One region of the Solibacillus cecembensis genome, then DNA from elsewhere that is predicted to be linked to it. Evidence: riboswitches for the same ligand, from Rfam matches in the RefSeq annotation. Region 1 holds a riboswitch; each other region holds the start of a gene.
What was found. Region 1 has a riboswitch for cobalamin ahead of cobJ (precorrin-3B C(17)-methyltransferase). Riboswitches for the same ligand answer to the same signal wherever they lie in the genome.

Region 1 (3,888 bases):
GATAGCAAGCCATTCCACAACCATTAAAGCCAACATGAAGTTCCTTTGGTAGCTTCAAACCGCCAAGCGTATCCATAATTTCCTCAGCATATGGAATCGATTCTGCTTTCTCTCCATAACAAAAATCACATGCCTTTATATTTAAAACATCCCCCATAGGCAATACGTACAATCCTGTTTCACGCAATATTTCAACAATTTTTTCTGGCGCTTCAGTAGGAATTTTTACATGAAAACGATGATCTGGTGTATATTCTAACGTTCCATTTTCCCCTACCACATCCGCAAGTACCTTCATTTGCTGTGGTGTAATTATTTTATTTGCGACACCTGGCGAAACGGCAAATTCAAAAATCGATTCGATTGCTTGCTGTACTAAAAAATCTGTTTTCACAGGTTCGTTTGATATACAAGCTAATGCCATTCTAGCCATCTCAAGTGCTGACTTTTTCTCCGGAAGTTTTTGAAGTTTTGTTGGCACTACTGGCACTGGTTCTACAGTAGTTACGCTCACTTCTTTCAAAGGCTCTATTTTAGGGTTTGGTCCTGCTTTAATTGCCTCAATTTTTTCATAGCCGGATTGCGCTTCTCCTGTTTCTTGATCAAGCGCCCACGGTTCTGCTTCTTTTTTCAAACGTTGATGCGGTTTCCAAACTTGTTTTTCATCACCAAGCGTATATTTTCTTTGATAGCCACGTGGTGTAATAATTTTATTATCGTAAAAGAATGTAGATGAATTCCCAACTACAACGGTCGTTAACATACCAATATCGTGATCTAACATTTCCGCTAAATTTGTTAAAACGATGTTCTGACTTTCTCGGTATGCACTTTTCACTAATCCTACAGGTGTATCAGGTGAACGATACTTCAGCAAAATACGCTGTGCTTCTGCGATTTGACGTGTTCTTCGTCCTGATTTCGGATTGTAAAATGCGATGACAAAGTCCGCCATTGCTGCCGCTTCAATACGCTTTTCAATGACTGTCCACGGTGTTAAGTGGTCACTTAAACTAATCGTACAAGAGTCATGCATAACCGGCGCACCAAGTAAGCTCGCACAAGAGTTAATCGCTGAAATTCCTGGCACAACTTCTACCTCAATACCTGTTGCTTCAGTCCAACCTTTTTCAATTAAAACCTCATACACTAAACCTGCCATGCCATATACGCCCGCATCACCACTTGAAATGACCGCAACGATATTTCCTGCCTCTGCCTGTTTAACAGCATCTTGCGCTCGTGATACTTCTTCGGTCATACCCGTACTAACAATTGTTTGCGCTGTTACTAAATGGCGAATTAAATCTACATAAGTTTTATAACCCATAATATGATTACTTTGCTGTAATGCATCTACGGCTCTTTTTGTAATATGTTCTCGATCTCCAGGACCAAACCCAACTACAAAAATCTTTCCTTTACTCAAGACATTCCCTCCTAATCAATTTCGCCTCGGCGTAATTGCGTCCAGATTTTTTTCGAGCTTGCTCGAAAAACTCCTCATAAAAAATCTGTGACATCCGCCGGGGCTTTTACCTTTTTCAGCTTGGGTTTAAACCACACCTGATTTAAGTACATAGTTGTCATTCATCGTCATACTCTAATAAGTAGAGGACTTTTGCTGAAGCAAGTAAAAAAAAGATACCCAAACTTCTTTTACAAAAGAAGTTTGGGTATCTGAAAATTTATACAAAAAATCGCATTTTAAAAAAATAGAATCTACTACGACCTGCCATATTTGAGTTCTCATCTACACTTCTCCCACCGAAAAGTAAGTAATCGAATTAAATAAGCAGGTTTCCTGGCTTAAACTTCACTTTACTCTCACATCTTCCCATCCTCAGACAGTGATATTCGTGATTTCATCAGTTATTACAGTAGCGGGGGCTGCATTAGATTTTCACTAATTTCCCTATTAATCTCAAAATATAAGCACTTATTTAATAGTTTATTAAATTATGACTTTACAATACCATATAAATGAAATATTACAACTATTTTATAATTGGCTTCGCGGCCTCGGTTTTATATAAACGCTAAACCTTCACCGTGCTCGCTCTTTTTTTACTAAAGTAAATTCCTACAATAACAAAGACAAATATCAATGAAAGCGTCAGTATAAACGTACTCCAAAATATTGACATCGTGACGGATTCATCGACAAGACGCAATCCATATGTCGACAGTTTATATGGAGTAACCGTCCAAAAACCTCCAATTATGGAATCTACAACTGAGCCAATTAAGATTAAAACAATCGTTATCGTCGTCGCAATCGGTGTTTTAAATGCGGCACTCATCGCCACTGTAACAGCCATGACAAAAAGCAGCCATATGCAATACGTACCAAGCATCGCCATAAAGCGAGCAGGGTCTACTTTTCCATATAATAGCACCGTATAATACATACTTCCCGCATAGCCAGCTATTGCACTAACAATCGCCACACTGCTCGCCACAATCCATTTGCTTAAAAACATCGCAGTAAAAGAAATCGGACGTACATATAAAAGTGTGGCTTTGCCATTTTGACGTTCCTTACTAAACGTACCAGTATAAGATGCAATTAATACAATTAATCCAATAGATTGAAACTGCCCCGTTGAAGCGGCAAGTAAATCGATTGCATGGAGTTCCGGCATCATCGTCGCAAATCCTTCTGGCATATTACCAACTGCATTTAAAATATCCTCCATGAAATAATTGAGGATTGGATCCGTAATACCAAGCAATATAAAGACAATCGGAATCCAAATAAATTTAAAACTACGCCAGCTTTCACGCCATTCTTTTAGTAGCAATGTGTTAAATTGTCCCATCAGATCCCGCCACCTTCATGAAGATTTCTTCCAAACTTGCTGTTTCTCGTTCCACTTTCACAACATGATAAGGTGCGCTCGCTAAAAGCTGAAGTAGCTGTTGCATCGATGGCTTTTCTTCTCGAATATCCACATAAACGATATTTTGTTCAGCTTTTGCTACAAGCTCTGATTGACTCGCAAATTGCCTCGCTTCTTCACTTGATGCAAATTGAATTTTATAGCGCGGCTCATCAAACTTTGTACGCACTTGATGAAGAGACCCTTGCTCGACAAGTTGACCTTTTCGTAAAAAGAGCACTTGATCGGTCATTTCCTCTGCATCATTTAAAATATGTGTTGAATACAAAATAGTTGTTTGCTGTTGGATTTCTTTCAGCAAGTTCATAATTTCTCTACGTCCAACAGGGTCCAGCGCTGATACTGGCTCATCTAGCAATAATAATTTCGGTTGATGAATAATAGCTTGTGCGATACCTAAACGCTGCTTCATCCCACCTGAAAACGTTGATACTTTTTTATGCATCGCTACACCAAGACCAACGAATTCTAATATTTTTTGTGCTTCTTTTTTGACTTTGCGTTTTTCCATACCACTTAAATTCGCGGTCATCTCCAAATATTCGAATGCTGTTAACCATGAAAAATATTGTGGATACTGCGGTAAAAAACCGATTGCACTTCGAATATCTTTAACACCTGGCATAATAATTTGGCCATTTGTTGGTTGTAATAAGCCTGTTAGCATCGATAATGTCGTTGTTTTCCCCGCACCATTTGGACCAATGAGCGCAGTAGCTGTATGTTCTTCCAATGTAAACGACACGTGATCGACAACTTTTTGTTCACCGAATTGTTTTGTTAATTGCGCTACTTGTATACATGTCATTGGCTTTTACGTCCGAAAATAAAGTATAAAATCGGTCCAATTGTTGATACAAATAATGCTACGATAATCCATAGCCATTTCGGTCCATTTGTTGCGCCGTTACGACTTATATCCACAATCACAACGAGCGCTAAAATAAAATGCAAAATAATTAATGGGGCAATAAGCGCCCAGTTT
Region 2 (3,888 bases), on a different contig from region 1:
TCAGTCGATGTACGCGCGGCTGCACTCGGTAGTACAATGGCTTTTGGACGTATTGGTTCCATTGTTGCCCCAACGTATATGGGGATTTTGTTAACATTTAATTTACAACCACAGATTAACTTTATGGCAATTGGTATTGCGGCGATTTTTGGTGCAATCGCTATGAGTTTTATTCGTGAAGAACGTGCAGACTACACGGTAGAAAAGAGCACAATATCTAATAAAGTCACAAATGTAAAAGCTCCTGCGAATAGTTTATAAACTTTGTTAGTCAAATAATAAAAGATTTCCTTTCATTTTGGCAAAATCACATAAAAAACAGGAACGTTGATTGGATAGCGTCCTGTTTTTTTATTGCGGAAACGGTGGGCCCTGCTAAGTGACTTCATATAAAAGCTGTATGGCATTGACTAAGTGAAACTGGTTCAAGTAAAATAAACTTTTTCCTTCAAACCACATGCATTTTGAGCGTTTTTTGCTGGAATTTCAGGTTAATAGCCAATTAGTTAGCTGTAATAGCCAAATTTACGCGGATAATAGCCAATCTTCAGCAGGTTATAGCCAAAATAATGCAGTTAATAGCCATTCCACGTTTTAATAGCCAATTTACCTCAATTAATAGCCAAATTTGCTACCCCTCTATACTTTGCAGACGTTTTCCATTCTAAAAAAGGGAGGGATATGGCAAGAACAGATTTTGGTGTTGTCCCATTTATGATATACTCTATTTTGGTAAAATATTTGATGGATCATTATATTAAACCAATTCATATTTAAGTTATCAGCAATAAGCAATTGGTTACTTTGAATTCTTAAGCTGATAAGATTGAATTATTTCACTTCAAGGTAATCGTTATTCAAGATTTACTTTTTAAATGAAGGATGGTACACTTAGGTCTATTAAACAACAATATATTGTGTTCGTTTTACAAAGGTGCTACTATATGTAGTTTAAAAGGGAAGTTCGGTGTAATACCGACGCTGTCCCCGCAACTGTGAAGCTGACGATGATTAAATCCACTGTACATTCGTATGGGAAGGAAATCAGAGAATGAAGCAAAGCCAGGAGACCTGCCTTTATTAAAACAAATCGATCATTTCTTCGGGGACTAAGAAATGGGGACGTCACCATTTTTGGGTATTATTAACGTTTCCATTTTCGGCTATCTCTGTTAAAAGAGATAGCCTTTTTAATTTGTTTCAGCCGAAGTCTCCTACTACTATAAGTGGGGGATGAGTGCCAAATAGGCAAATTCTATTCAGTGGGATTCAAACCCCGGCTGAATCAAGTTAAGCCCCGGTGGATGTCACAGATTTTTTAGGGGAGTTTTTCAAGCGAGCTTGAAAAAATCTGGACACAATTACGCCGAGGCGTAATTGATAATTTACGAAAAGAGGAATTTATATGAAACTTTATACGAAAACAATTTGTCCGAAATGTCTTTGGGTGAAATCTGAATTGCAAAATGCAGGACTTGAAGCGGAAATTATTAATATTGATCACGATGAACAAGCAAAGCAAAAAATTATAGATGCAGGTCTTTTAAGCGTGCCCATTTTAGAAGTGGACGGAATGTTTATAGCAGATGTTAAGGAGATTATTGCTCAAATTGAGTTGATTACACAATGATTGTTTACGCGAGTCGTACAGGGAATGTGCGTAGTGTTGTTTCGAAGTTAGAAAAGGAATCCATTGAAATTTCGGAAGGATTACAATTGAAAGAGCCGTATTTATTAATCACTTACACAGATGGATTAGGAGCTGTCCCTGCAAAAGTTTCTCATTTTTTAGAAGAGAATCAAGCATTTTGTAAAGGGGTAGTTGTTAGTGGCAATAGTAACTTTGGACATACGCAATTTGGCGGTGCTGGTGAAAAAATTGCCGTAACATATGACGTACCTTTAGTGTGTAAATTAGATTTACGGGGCTATCAAGCGGACTATGACGTAATACAAGCATTTTATGAAACGAGGGTGTTAGGATGAAAACATATTTAAAGCTTAATAATGATGTATTGAATCGTTATAGCACAACAGGTCAACTTGAATTAGAAAAAGATCAAGAAGCGACACGCCGTTACTTTTTAGAATATGTCAATGTACGTTTACGTTACTTTATTGATCTCGAAGAAAAAATTAGCTATTTAGTTGATGAAGGGTACTATGAGAAAGAATTTATCGACATGTATGAGATGGAATTTATTAAGCATCTGTACAAAAAGGCTTATGATTATAATTTCCGTTTCCCATCATTTATGAGTGCCAGCAAATTTTACGATAGCTATGCAATGAAAAGTCGTGATGGGGAAGAAATTTTAGAAAAATATGAAGACCGCATTGTCATTATTGCCTTGTATTTAGCACAAGGTAACAAGGATTTAGCGGAACGTTCTGTTGAAGCGATAATGGAAGCTTACCAACCGGCAACGCCAACTGCATTAAATAGTGGGAAAAAAGCACGTGGGGAATTAGTAAGCTGCTTTAAACTGTCAATGGATGACTCGATGAATAGCATTTCTGAAAATATTGGTTATTGCCTAGAGCTATCACGTCTTGGCGGTGGTGTTGGGGTGAACTTAACGGATTTACGTCCATTAGGTGATCCGATTAAAGAAATTTTAAATCGTGCAAGCGGTGTAATGCCAGTAGCAAAACTGTTGGAAAACTCTTTTAGTTATTCCAATCAGCTAGGTCAACGAAATGGCTCTGGCGTTGTTTATTTAAATATTTTCCATGCGGATATCGAAAATTTCATTTCATCGAAAAAACCAAATGCAGATGATAAAATTCGTCTCGCTACTTTATCTACGGGTATTATTATTCCGAGTATTTTCTTCAACCTCATGAAACGTGATAAAGATATTGTGTTATTTAGTCCATACGATATTTTTAAAGAATACGGCAAGCGCATGTCTGAGGTTTCAATTTCGGAAATGTACTATGAGCTACTAGACAACCCAAAAATCCGTAAAATCAAGCGTTTAAACGCACGTAAACTTTATACAGAAGTGAAAAAAGCACAATTTGAATCGGGCTATCCATTTGAAATTTTTGATGATAATGTCAATGACGTGCACCCACTTAAAAATATTGGCCGTGTGAAGATGTCAAACTTATGTACAGAAATTTTACAAGTGCAGCAAACAAGTTTAATTACAGATCAAGATGAACCGAATGAATACGGGCTAGATGTATCGTGTAATTTAGGTTCAATTGATATTCATGCAGCAACAAAAGTAAATGATTTTGGCGCATTGGTAGATACGGCGATGCACTTATTAACGAATGTGTCTCAAATGACGAACATAAAAAATGTCCCGTCTGTTGTAAAAGCCAATAAATTAATGCATTCAGTTGGGCTTGGTTGTATGAATCTACATGGCCACCTTGTTACTGAAGAAATCATGTATGGCTCAAAGGATTCTGTTGATTTTATGGATCATTTTATGGAAGCGATGAACTACTATTCACTTCAATCATCAATGGAAATTGCAAAAGCGAATGGCGAAACGTTTTACCGTTTTGAAGATAGTGATTACGCAACAGGCATTTATTTTGATCAATACGTAAATGAAGTTGAAAAAGAACTATCTCCTGTTGTGTTAAAAGCACTTGGGAATATTCCAGTCATTACGCCAAAAATGTGGGAAACGTTAAAGCAGGATGTGATGCAATATGGTTTATTCCATTCTTATCGTTTAGCTATCGCACCGACAGGAAGTATTTCATACATTCGTAGTTGTACGGCTTCAATTGCTCCGAGTACAGAGCGTGTAGAAGTACGTGATTATGCAGATAGCCGTACAATTTATCCGATGCCACATTTAACAAATGAGAACAGTCATTTGTATGTTGAAGCGTATGATGTTAATCCATATGACTTAATCG
Region 3 (3,888 bases), on a different contig from region 1:
TACGTTGTGTTAATATTTGTTCAATATTTTGCTTCCACGTAATGTACTCTTCAGCGCGATCTTCTTTTCCGAAAATTTTTGCTAATATACGTAGTTCCTCATCCATTTGATCTGCTAAATAGTTATTTAAACGAACCACTTTAATTCCTACAGGTTCTAATTTTTCCTCAAGCGTATTATCTGGACGATTTGTAAATGTAAAGACAACTTCAGGTTTTAAAGATAAAATCGATTCAATATTTAGTTCGTCTGTTTTCCCCACATCTGGTAAATCATTTAACCCTAAATAGCCGTTATTTTTAATTGTATTGTCACCTGTTGCGATAATCGCGTCTTGTGCACCCAGTAATGTAATAGCTTCTGCTGTATTACGGTTAATAACAACAGCCTTTGTTACTGGTAAAGATAGTGTAATTTCTTTTCCTGTTGTATCTGTGAAAGTAATCTCATTTGCCTCTTCATTCACATTTTCATTTGCTTGTGATGTTCCAGTCGATTCTTTATTTGCATTTACCTCAGCAGGTTCTTCACTAGAGCAACCTACAAGTAAAAAAGTTAATAAAAAACCGTAAACTAGAGTTTTTACATAGTTTTTCACTAAATAACTCTCCTTCAAAATGTTTTATTAAGTGCTAACACACGAAATACCCCTAAACAAAAAAAGCCTATTTCCAGTAAGAACTAGAAATAGGCTTAGGCATCCTAAAAAATATGTAATGGAATACAAAAAACTGTATTTGTCGCCGCCCTTCTCCCACCGAAAAGTCATGTTGCTGTAACAAAGCAGGTTTCCTGGCTAAAGCGTCATTTTACTTTTACATCTTCCCATCAATTTGACAGTGATTGATTGTAATTTCATCAGCTATTACAGTTGCGGGGGCAGCATTAGATTTTAACTAATTTCCCTTTTACCTCTTACAAAATAAGAGCACTTTACTACATTCATTATGAAATTAACGTAACTTTATCATTTTATTTCCATTTTTACAATAACAATTAATTAAAAATTATCACTATTCAGAAGAGAAAAGCGTTTATGGGAGAACATACTTCTCAAATTTGACAAGTAAATTACCAATTTTCTTATTTCATTCAATTTATTTAAAGAATAATCAAAAAATTAATGATGACAAATATTAGTTACAGTGATACTATTTTTCACATGATGAAAATTGAATGATTTTTGGTGCTTTTTAAGCTTAATAGGGAAACCAGTGAGATTCTGGTGCTGTCCCGCAACTGTAACTTGGAGTATTACATATTACGTCACTGCATTTTTTTATGTGGGAAGGCATGGAATACGTTGAAGAGAAGTCAGGATACCTACCAAAAATTTATTGATTCAGACCTACGAGGATAGGTGCGTGAAACAAGCAATAAGCGCTTGTTTTTGTGATGCACTTTTACTCTTAAAAAGTGTATTTTTTTATGCACTTTTTCATCAAATATGAAAAAGGAGTAAAAACATGAAACAATTATTACCAAAACTTGCTTACTTCGGTATCGTTTTATTATTTATACCAAAGCAAGCGCATGCCATGCACATTATGGAAGGATTTTTACCGATAGGTTGGGCTATCTTCTGGTTTGCACTATGCCTACCGTTTCTTATGAAGGGGCTTCAAGTCATTCGCATAGTCGTAAAAGAAAACCCAGAAAGCAAACTACTACTTGCTTTATCAGGTGCATTTACATTTGTTTTATCCGCATTAAAAATTCCATCGGTAACAGGTAGCTGTTCCCATCCAACTGGGGTTGGATTAGGTTCTATTTTATTTGGACCATTTGTTATGAGTGTACTTGGATCAATCGTTTTACTATTTCAATCGATTCTACTTGCACATGGAGGTCTTACAACATTAGGTGCGAACATTTTCTCAATGGCGATAGTTGGACCATTTATTGCCGTTGGAGTTTTTAAATTAGCAACAAAATGGGGATTATCATTTAGCGTAGCTGTATTTTTAGCGGCGATGCTTGGTGATTTTGGTACATATGTCATGACATCTGTTCAATTAGCATTAGCGTTCCCTTCTGAAGTTGGTGGTATTTTAGGTTCATTCCAAAAATTCGCAAGCATCTTTGCATTAACGCAAATTCCGTTAGCAATTAGTGAAGGGTTATTAACTGTGATGATTATGAACTTCTTACAAAAATATAATATGAAAGAATTAGTTCAACTACGTATTTTAAAGCCAAAGGAGAGCTAACATGTTTAAGAAAAATTTACTTTTACTGATTGGCGTTGTCATTTTAGCCATTTTACCACTCTTATTTTTACAAGATGCAGAATTTGGCGGTGCTGATGGTGAGGCTGAAGAAGCAATTACAGAAATCGCAGCAGATTATGAGCCTTGGTTTAGTGCAATTTGGGAACCACCAAGTGGTGAAATCGAAAGCTTATTATTCGTTTTACAAGGTGTCATTGGCGCGCTAATTATAGGCTATTTCATCGGCTTTATGCGTGGAAAGCATACGAAAGAACATGCTAAAAATTGATTTTATTGCGAGCCATAATGCGATACAAAAAGTAGCAGCTAGCCAAAAGATGGCGTTTAGTTTCATTACGTTATTGTTAGCAACACTATTACGAAATAATAATTATTCGGTTTGGACACTGTTCTTTATGAGTGGTGCCATTATCTTTTATGCAAAAATCCCTTGGAAAACATATATCATATTACTTCTTGCGCCAATTGGTTTTATTTCGGCTGGGATGGTCGCCATTGTGCTATCTATTACATTTACACAGGATGTTCCTACATCAGTTTTATGGCAAGGTTCGCTTTTTACGATGCAACTATTTATTTTACCAAACGATGGAATACGTGCAATTACGATATTTTGTACTTCGATTAGTGCGACCAGTTGCTTATATTTTTTAATATTAACAACACCGATGTATGAAATTAGCCCGGTACTTGCGAGATTAAAAGTGCCAACGATTATTATTGAATTAATCGAGCTCATGTATCGCTTTATTTTTTTGTTTTTAGAAATGGTCGCGCAGATTTATACAGCGCAGCACGCTCGTTTAGGGTACAGAACATACAAAAAAGGCTTTCAATCATTAAGCTTACTCATTAACGCTCTATTTCGATCAATTTTTTTCCGTTATCAAGCGATGTCGTATGCGATGGCCGCACGAAATATTGAACAATTCATTATTCCACAACAATTTTTAATCGACAAAGAATGGGATCAAAAGTTAACATGGCTAGCGATTATTTTTATCGTAGTTGGTATAGCGATACTTGTTTTGTAAGGAGGTCTTGATTATGACAGAAAGCTTTTTTAGATTTGATCATGTCTCATTCCAATATAGCAATGGTACAAAGGCATTACATGAACTTTCACTATCTATTCCAAAAGGAAAAAAAGTTGCTATTCTCGGTGAAAATGGTTCAGGCAAATCAACATTTTTTAAGTTACTCATCGGACTTGAAAAACCAACTAATGGCGAAATTCAATTTTTAAATGAAACCTTACATTATTCAAAAAAACAATTAATTAACTTGCGAGAGCGTGTTGGCTTTATTTTTCAAGAGGCGGATAATCAGTTATTTGCCTCTACTGTCAAACAAGATATTTTATATGGACCTATTAATTTAAAATGGCCATATGAAAAAATTGAGCACAATGTTTCAAGCGCCATACAGTTAACAGAACTTGAAGACTTAACCGAGCGCCCTATTCATTTTTTAAGTGGTGGACAAAAGAAGCGTGTAACGATTGCAGGCGTTTATGCGATGGATCCAAAAATTTATATTTTAGATGAGCCAACGAGCAGTTTAGATTACTATTTTTCAAATCAACTTACGACGTATTTAGATGAACTTGATGATGGAGAGCGAACATTTTTATATTCCACGCACCAAGTCAATTTAA
Region 4 (3,888 bases), on a different contig from region 1:
TTTAGGGGCAACACTTCATCATAATCCAAATGTAAATGTAGAGCCGGATCCTGATTTGCGTGGATTTTTTGATTGGCTATATGCGGAGATTTTTTTCATAAGAAGGGAGAACATCCATCTTTATAAAGGTTTTTTCAGATTTCCTGTACATCCAAATATTATTGATGAATTTATAGATTTACAAGAAAATGAACTAATAGAAAGATATTTTAAGAGTGATAGCAAGTCTATGCCGGTTGTCCTCTCACTGATTGCTTCCATGAAAAAAACAGCAAATAAAGTAAAAGATTATGATAAAAATGATATACGTGAAATGATGAAAAAAGGAAAGAGTCAGCAAAATTACAATGCAATGCTCGTTCCTTTCCTATCGGTTTCTTATTTTCATTATGATGAATTTTTTAGTTATATGAAAGAAAGCAGCAACAGTTCAGCTAGTTGTACGAGTTGCGGGTCGGGAAGCTCAGAAAGTAGTTGCTCGTCTGGTAGTTCTTGCTCAAGCTGCGGTGGGGGTGGAGATTAATAAAAGATACTTTTAGTCTTCCAACTCAACGCTAATCTACACGAGAATACTCTTTTTTTATCGGTTTTTCACAGAAAAGTTGGTAAATCAACAGATGTGTTAAAAAATTAGTATTACTAAAAATTCATTTGCATGTGAACTTTCGTATGGTACAGTATGTTTATAAATTTAATAAGTTTGCAGGAAAAAGTGCTATAAGCATAAATTGGGAATTCGGTGTAAATCCGAAGCTATATCCGTAACTGTGAGCGCTGATGAACATGGATGAAAACAGACTGCTAAAAAGCGGGAATATTTTCACGTGTATGATAAGCGCAAAGCCAAGACACCAAGCTTTTTCTGATCGTAACAAATACTCTTCGGATTTAAAGAGAATGTGCGGCAGGAATATTCGTAGTTTTCTATTATGATATTTATGATGCCATCCATTTCCTTGGGGGGCATTTTTTTTATCTTCATTCAGCAGAAGACGCTCACCTTTATGAGTAGCGAGATGAACGCAAGTATACCTTTTCTCATAGGACGTCCAAATGCCGGCTGAATGAAGATAATGCCCCTGGCGGATGTCAAGGATTTTGAAAGGAATTAATTGTGCGAGCACAATTCAAAATCCTGACGCAATTACGCCAAGGCGTAATTGATTTCTGTTAAAAAAAATTAGAAAGCAAGTGAGGTACTTTCATTGAAAAAGGATATTCGTTATTCATGCTATCCGTTTATGCGTGAGAAAATTTCTTTAGTGGATTATGAAATCCGAACAGATTCGCTGACGACCAGGATTGGTGCTGTCTTACCGACATTAGTGGAGGATGATAAAGGCGCTATTGTTTTAGAAGACTTGCAAATTATTCAGCCACTTGCTTATCATGTAAATGGTTCTGTGCGAGGGAAACTAGCTATTACTGAAGATGATTTAAATTGGTTGAGTGGTCGCTATGATTTTTATGTCAGTCATGTTGAAGAAGTTATTCGACAATTTTTATTACCACAGGGAATAGAAAGTGCTGCAAGGCTTCATATTTGCCGAAGTGAAGCGAAAAAATCATATCGCGCTTTACATAAAGTTAGTGAAGAACGAGAGGTACCGGAAATTTTATTTGATTTCTTAGGGCTTTTAGCGAATGTATTTTTCGTCATGGCTGTTTATATGAACAAACAGCATTCTTACAATGAAATTCCATTCATTAGTAAATCTTATCCGGTTAAAAAAAGAAAAGAGGAACAAAGATGAAAATTACAATGAAATGGGTTGCACCATTCGCAGCCGCACTTTTATTAACAGCATGCTCAACGAATGAAAAAATAGCTAGTCAGCCAAAAGACGAAGCGAATCAAGAACAGCAGGGTTCTAACACGAATGAACCATATAAAGTTGTTGATGATCGAGGTGTAGAAGTAACATTTGATACTGTACCTAATACAATTGTTTCACTACAACCAAGCAATACGGAGATTTTATTTGAATTAGGTGTTGGAGATAAAATTGTTGGTGCAACCGATTTTGATACGTATCCAGAAGCTGCCCAAAATATTGAGCGTGTTTCAACATCTACAGCTATCAATGCAGAACGTATTTTAGAATTAAATCCAGACGTTGTTGTTGCTTATACAGTTGGTGATGAAGCACAAATTAGTCAGCTTGAAGATGTTGGATTAAAAGTTTTCGTTATCAAATCTGCCGCTAATTTTGATGATGTATATTCGGATATTATCCAATTATCTGAAGTAATGGGCGTGGAGCCAACTGGGGAAAAAATCGTAAAAGATATTCAAGCACAAATTAAAGAAGTACAAGATAAAACGGCTAAACTTGAAACAAAGAAAAAAGTATTTTATGAAATTTCTCCGTCTCCAGATATTTGGACAACAGGTAGCGAAACATTCCAACAAGAAATAATGGATGCAGCTGGTATAGATAATGTTTTTGCAGATCAAAAAAGTTGGATAAGCGTGACAGAGGAAGACGTCATTATACGTAATCCGGAAGTCATTGTAACAACGAATAATTACATTGACGATCCAACAGGAGAAATTATGTCACGTGCTGGTTGGGATAAAATTAGTGCATTGACTAATAAGCAAGTATTTTTAGTAAATGGAGATATTATGTCACGTCCTGCACCACGAATTGGTCAAGCTGTTCAAATAATGGCAGAAACAGTCTATCCAGAGTTATTTAAATAGAATTATAATAAGAGAACAAGCTTATACAACTGCTTGTTCTTTTATTGCATTAAAGGATGGGATATAGATGATTTTTATAACAGGTGGCGTGAGAAGTGGGAAAAGTGCCTTTGCCGAGCGACTTGTTCAGCAATATGGACAGGATTTGCACTATCATTATATCGCTACAGGAGTCGCATTTGACCGAGAAATGGAAGCGCGCATTACACGTCATCAGCTGGATCGTGAACAACAAGGATTGCACTGGAAAACAATTGAAATGCAAGTAGAAATACCAGATGCCATTAAGCGATTAAGTGATCAGCATGTGCTATTGTTTGAATGCGTCACAACGTGGTTGGCCAATGTGCTGTATTATACAGAAACGCTTGAAAATCGTGAACACCGGATTGCAGATTATGTAGTGGTCTTTCAAAACCAGCTTCTCGCATGGCAGCAACAAGGGGTGCGTGTCGTCATTGTATCGAATGAAATATTGGATGAACCGAGCGCAAGTAATGATGAAGTAGAATTGTACCGAGCGCTTATCGGCAAGCTCCATCAATGGATAGTTGCACATTGTAAATCAGCGTATGAAGTACAATACCAACTTGTACAGCAATGGAAGTAAGGAGTGAACAAGTTGAAAAATAGTGCAATTGGATTTTTATTAGCGTGGCAATTTTTCTCGGCCATTCCTGTGAAAAGGTCGTTTGAGATGAACGCTAAAACCGTTACATGGATGTATGCTTTTTTACCGATTATCGGAGTAATAATGGGCGGCATATATGCAACAACGGCTTATGGATTAATGACATATAGTGATATTTCACCGCTACTACTCACAATTGTACTCGTTGTCGGAACGATTGTTGTAACAGGTGGCTTGCATTTGGACGGTTGGATTGATATGAGTGATGCTTATTTTTCATACGGAGACAAAGAAAAGCGTTTAGCCATTTTAGATGATCCGCGAACAGGTGCATTCGGTGTCATTAGTGTGATGTGCTTGCTGTTGTTGAAAATAGGTTTTGTTTATGAAGCTATTGTGCAAGGACACGTAGCGATTATTCCATTTTTATTATGTATTCCATTTCTTGCGCGGATCGGTGTGTTGACTGTGTTTTTAACGACTGAAACGTCAAAGCAAACAGGATTGGCAGCGTATTTTAAAGGAATCATCCTAAAAAAACAGCTTTCTA

Region 2: it holds a riboswitch for cobalamin, as region 1 does, so the genes downstream of both, ACQKIH_RS03675 (glutaredoxin family protein) here and cobJ (precorrin-3B C(17)-methyltransferase) in region 1, are expected to answer to the same signal.
Region 3: it holds a riboswitch for cobalamin, as region 1 does, so the genes downstream of both, ACQKIH_RS19770 (energy-coupling factor ABC transporter permease) here and cobJ (precorrin-3B C(17)-methyltransferase) in region 1, are expected to answer to the same signal.
Region 4: it holds a riboswitch for cobalamin, as region 1 does, so the genes downstream of both, ACQKIH_RS19700 (hypothetical protein) here and cobJ (precorrin-3B C(17)-methyltransferase) in region 1, are expected to answer to the same signal.

Annotation. Positions count from the first base shown of each region.
Region 1 covers NZ_JBNNMF010000007.1:107,684-111,571, forward strand. The annotation lists gene cobJ (precorrin-3B C(17)-methyltransferase) at 1-1,429, opposite strand, end outside; cobalamin riboswitch at 1,778-1,958, opposite strand; gene ACQKIH_RS08175 (ABC transporter permease) at 2,040-2,822, opposite strand; gene ACQKIH_RS08180 (ABC transporter ATP-binding protein) at 2,809-3,711, opposite strand; gene ACQKIH_RS08185 (PLDc N-terminal domain-containing protein) at 3,708-3,888, opposite strand, start outside.
Region 2 covers NZ_JBNNMF010000003.1:82,761-86,648, forward strand. The annotation lists gene ACQKIH_RS03670 (MFS transporter) at 1-261, shown strand, start outside; cobalamin riboswitch at 916-1,093, shown strand; gene ACQKIH_RS03675 (glutaredoxin family protein) at 1,406-1,630, shown strand; gene nrdI (class Ib ribonucleoside-diphosphate reductase assembly flavoprotein NrdI) at 1,627-1,986, shown strand; gene nrdE (class 1b ribonucleoside-diphosphate reductase subunit alpha) at 1,983-3,888, shown strand, end outside.
Region 3 covers NZ_JBNNMF010000029.1:26,743-30,630, reverse strand. The annotation lists gene ACQKIH_RS19775 (ABC transporter substrate-binding protein) at 1-598, opposite strand, end outside; cobalamin riboswitch at 766-951, opposite strand; cobalamin riboswitch at 1,168-1,345, shown strand; gene ACQKIH_RS19770 (energy-coupling factor ABC transporter permease) at 1,467-2,210, shown strand; gene ACQKIH_RS19765 (energy-coupling factor ABC transporter substrate-binding protein) at 2,212-2,499, shown strand; gene cbiQ (cobalt ECF transporter T component CbiQ) at 2,486-3,265, shown strand; gene ACQKIH_RS19755 (energy-coupling factor ABC transporter ATP-binding protein) at 3,279-3,888, shown strand, end outside.
Region 4 covers NZ_JBNNMF010000029.1:15,193-19,080, reverse strand. The annotation lists gene ACQKIH_RS19705 (glycine-rich domain-containing protein) at 1-523, shown strand, start outside; cobalamin riboswitch at 694-875, shown strand; gene ACQKIH_RS19700 (hypothetical protein) at 1,206-1,754, shown strand; gene ACQKIH_RS19695 (ABC transporter substrate-binding protein) at 1,751-2,707, shown strand; gene ACQKIH_RS19690 (bifunctional adenosylcobinamide kinase/adenosylcobinamide-phosphate guanylyltransferase) at 2,775-3,317, shown strand; gene ACQKIH_RS19685 (adenosylcobinamide-GDP ribazoletransferase) at 3,330-3,888, shown strand, end outside.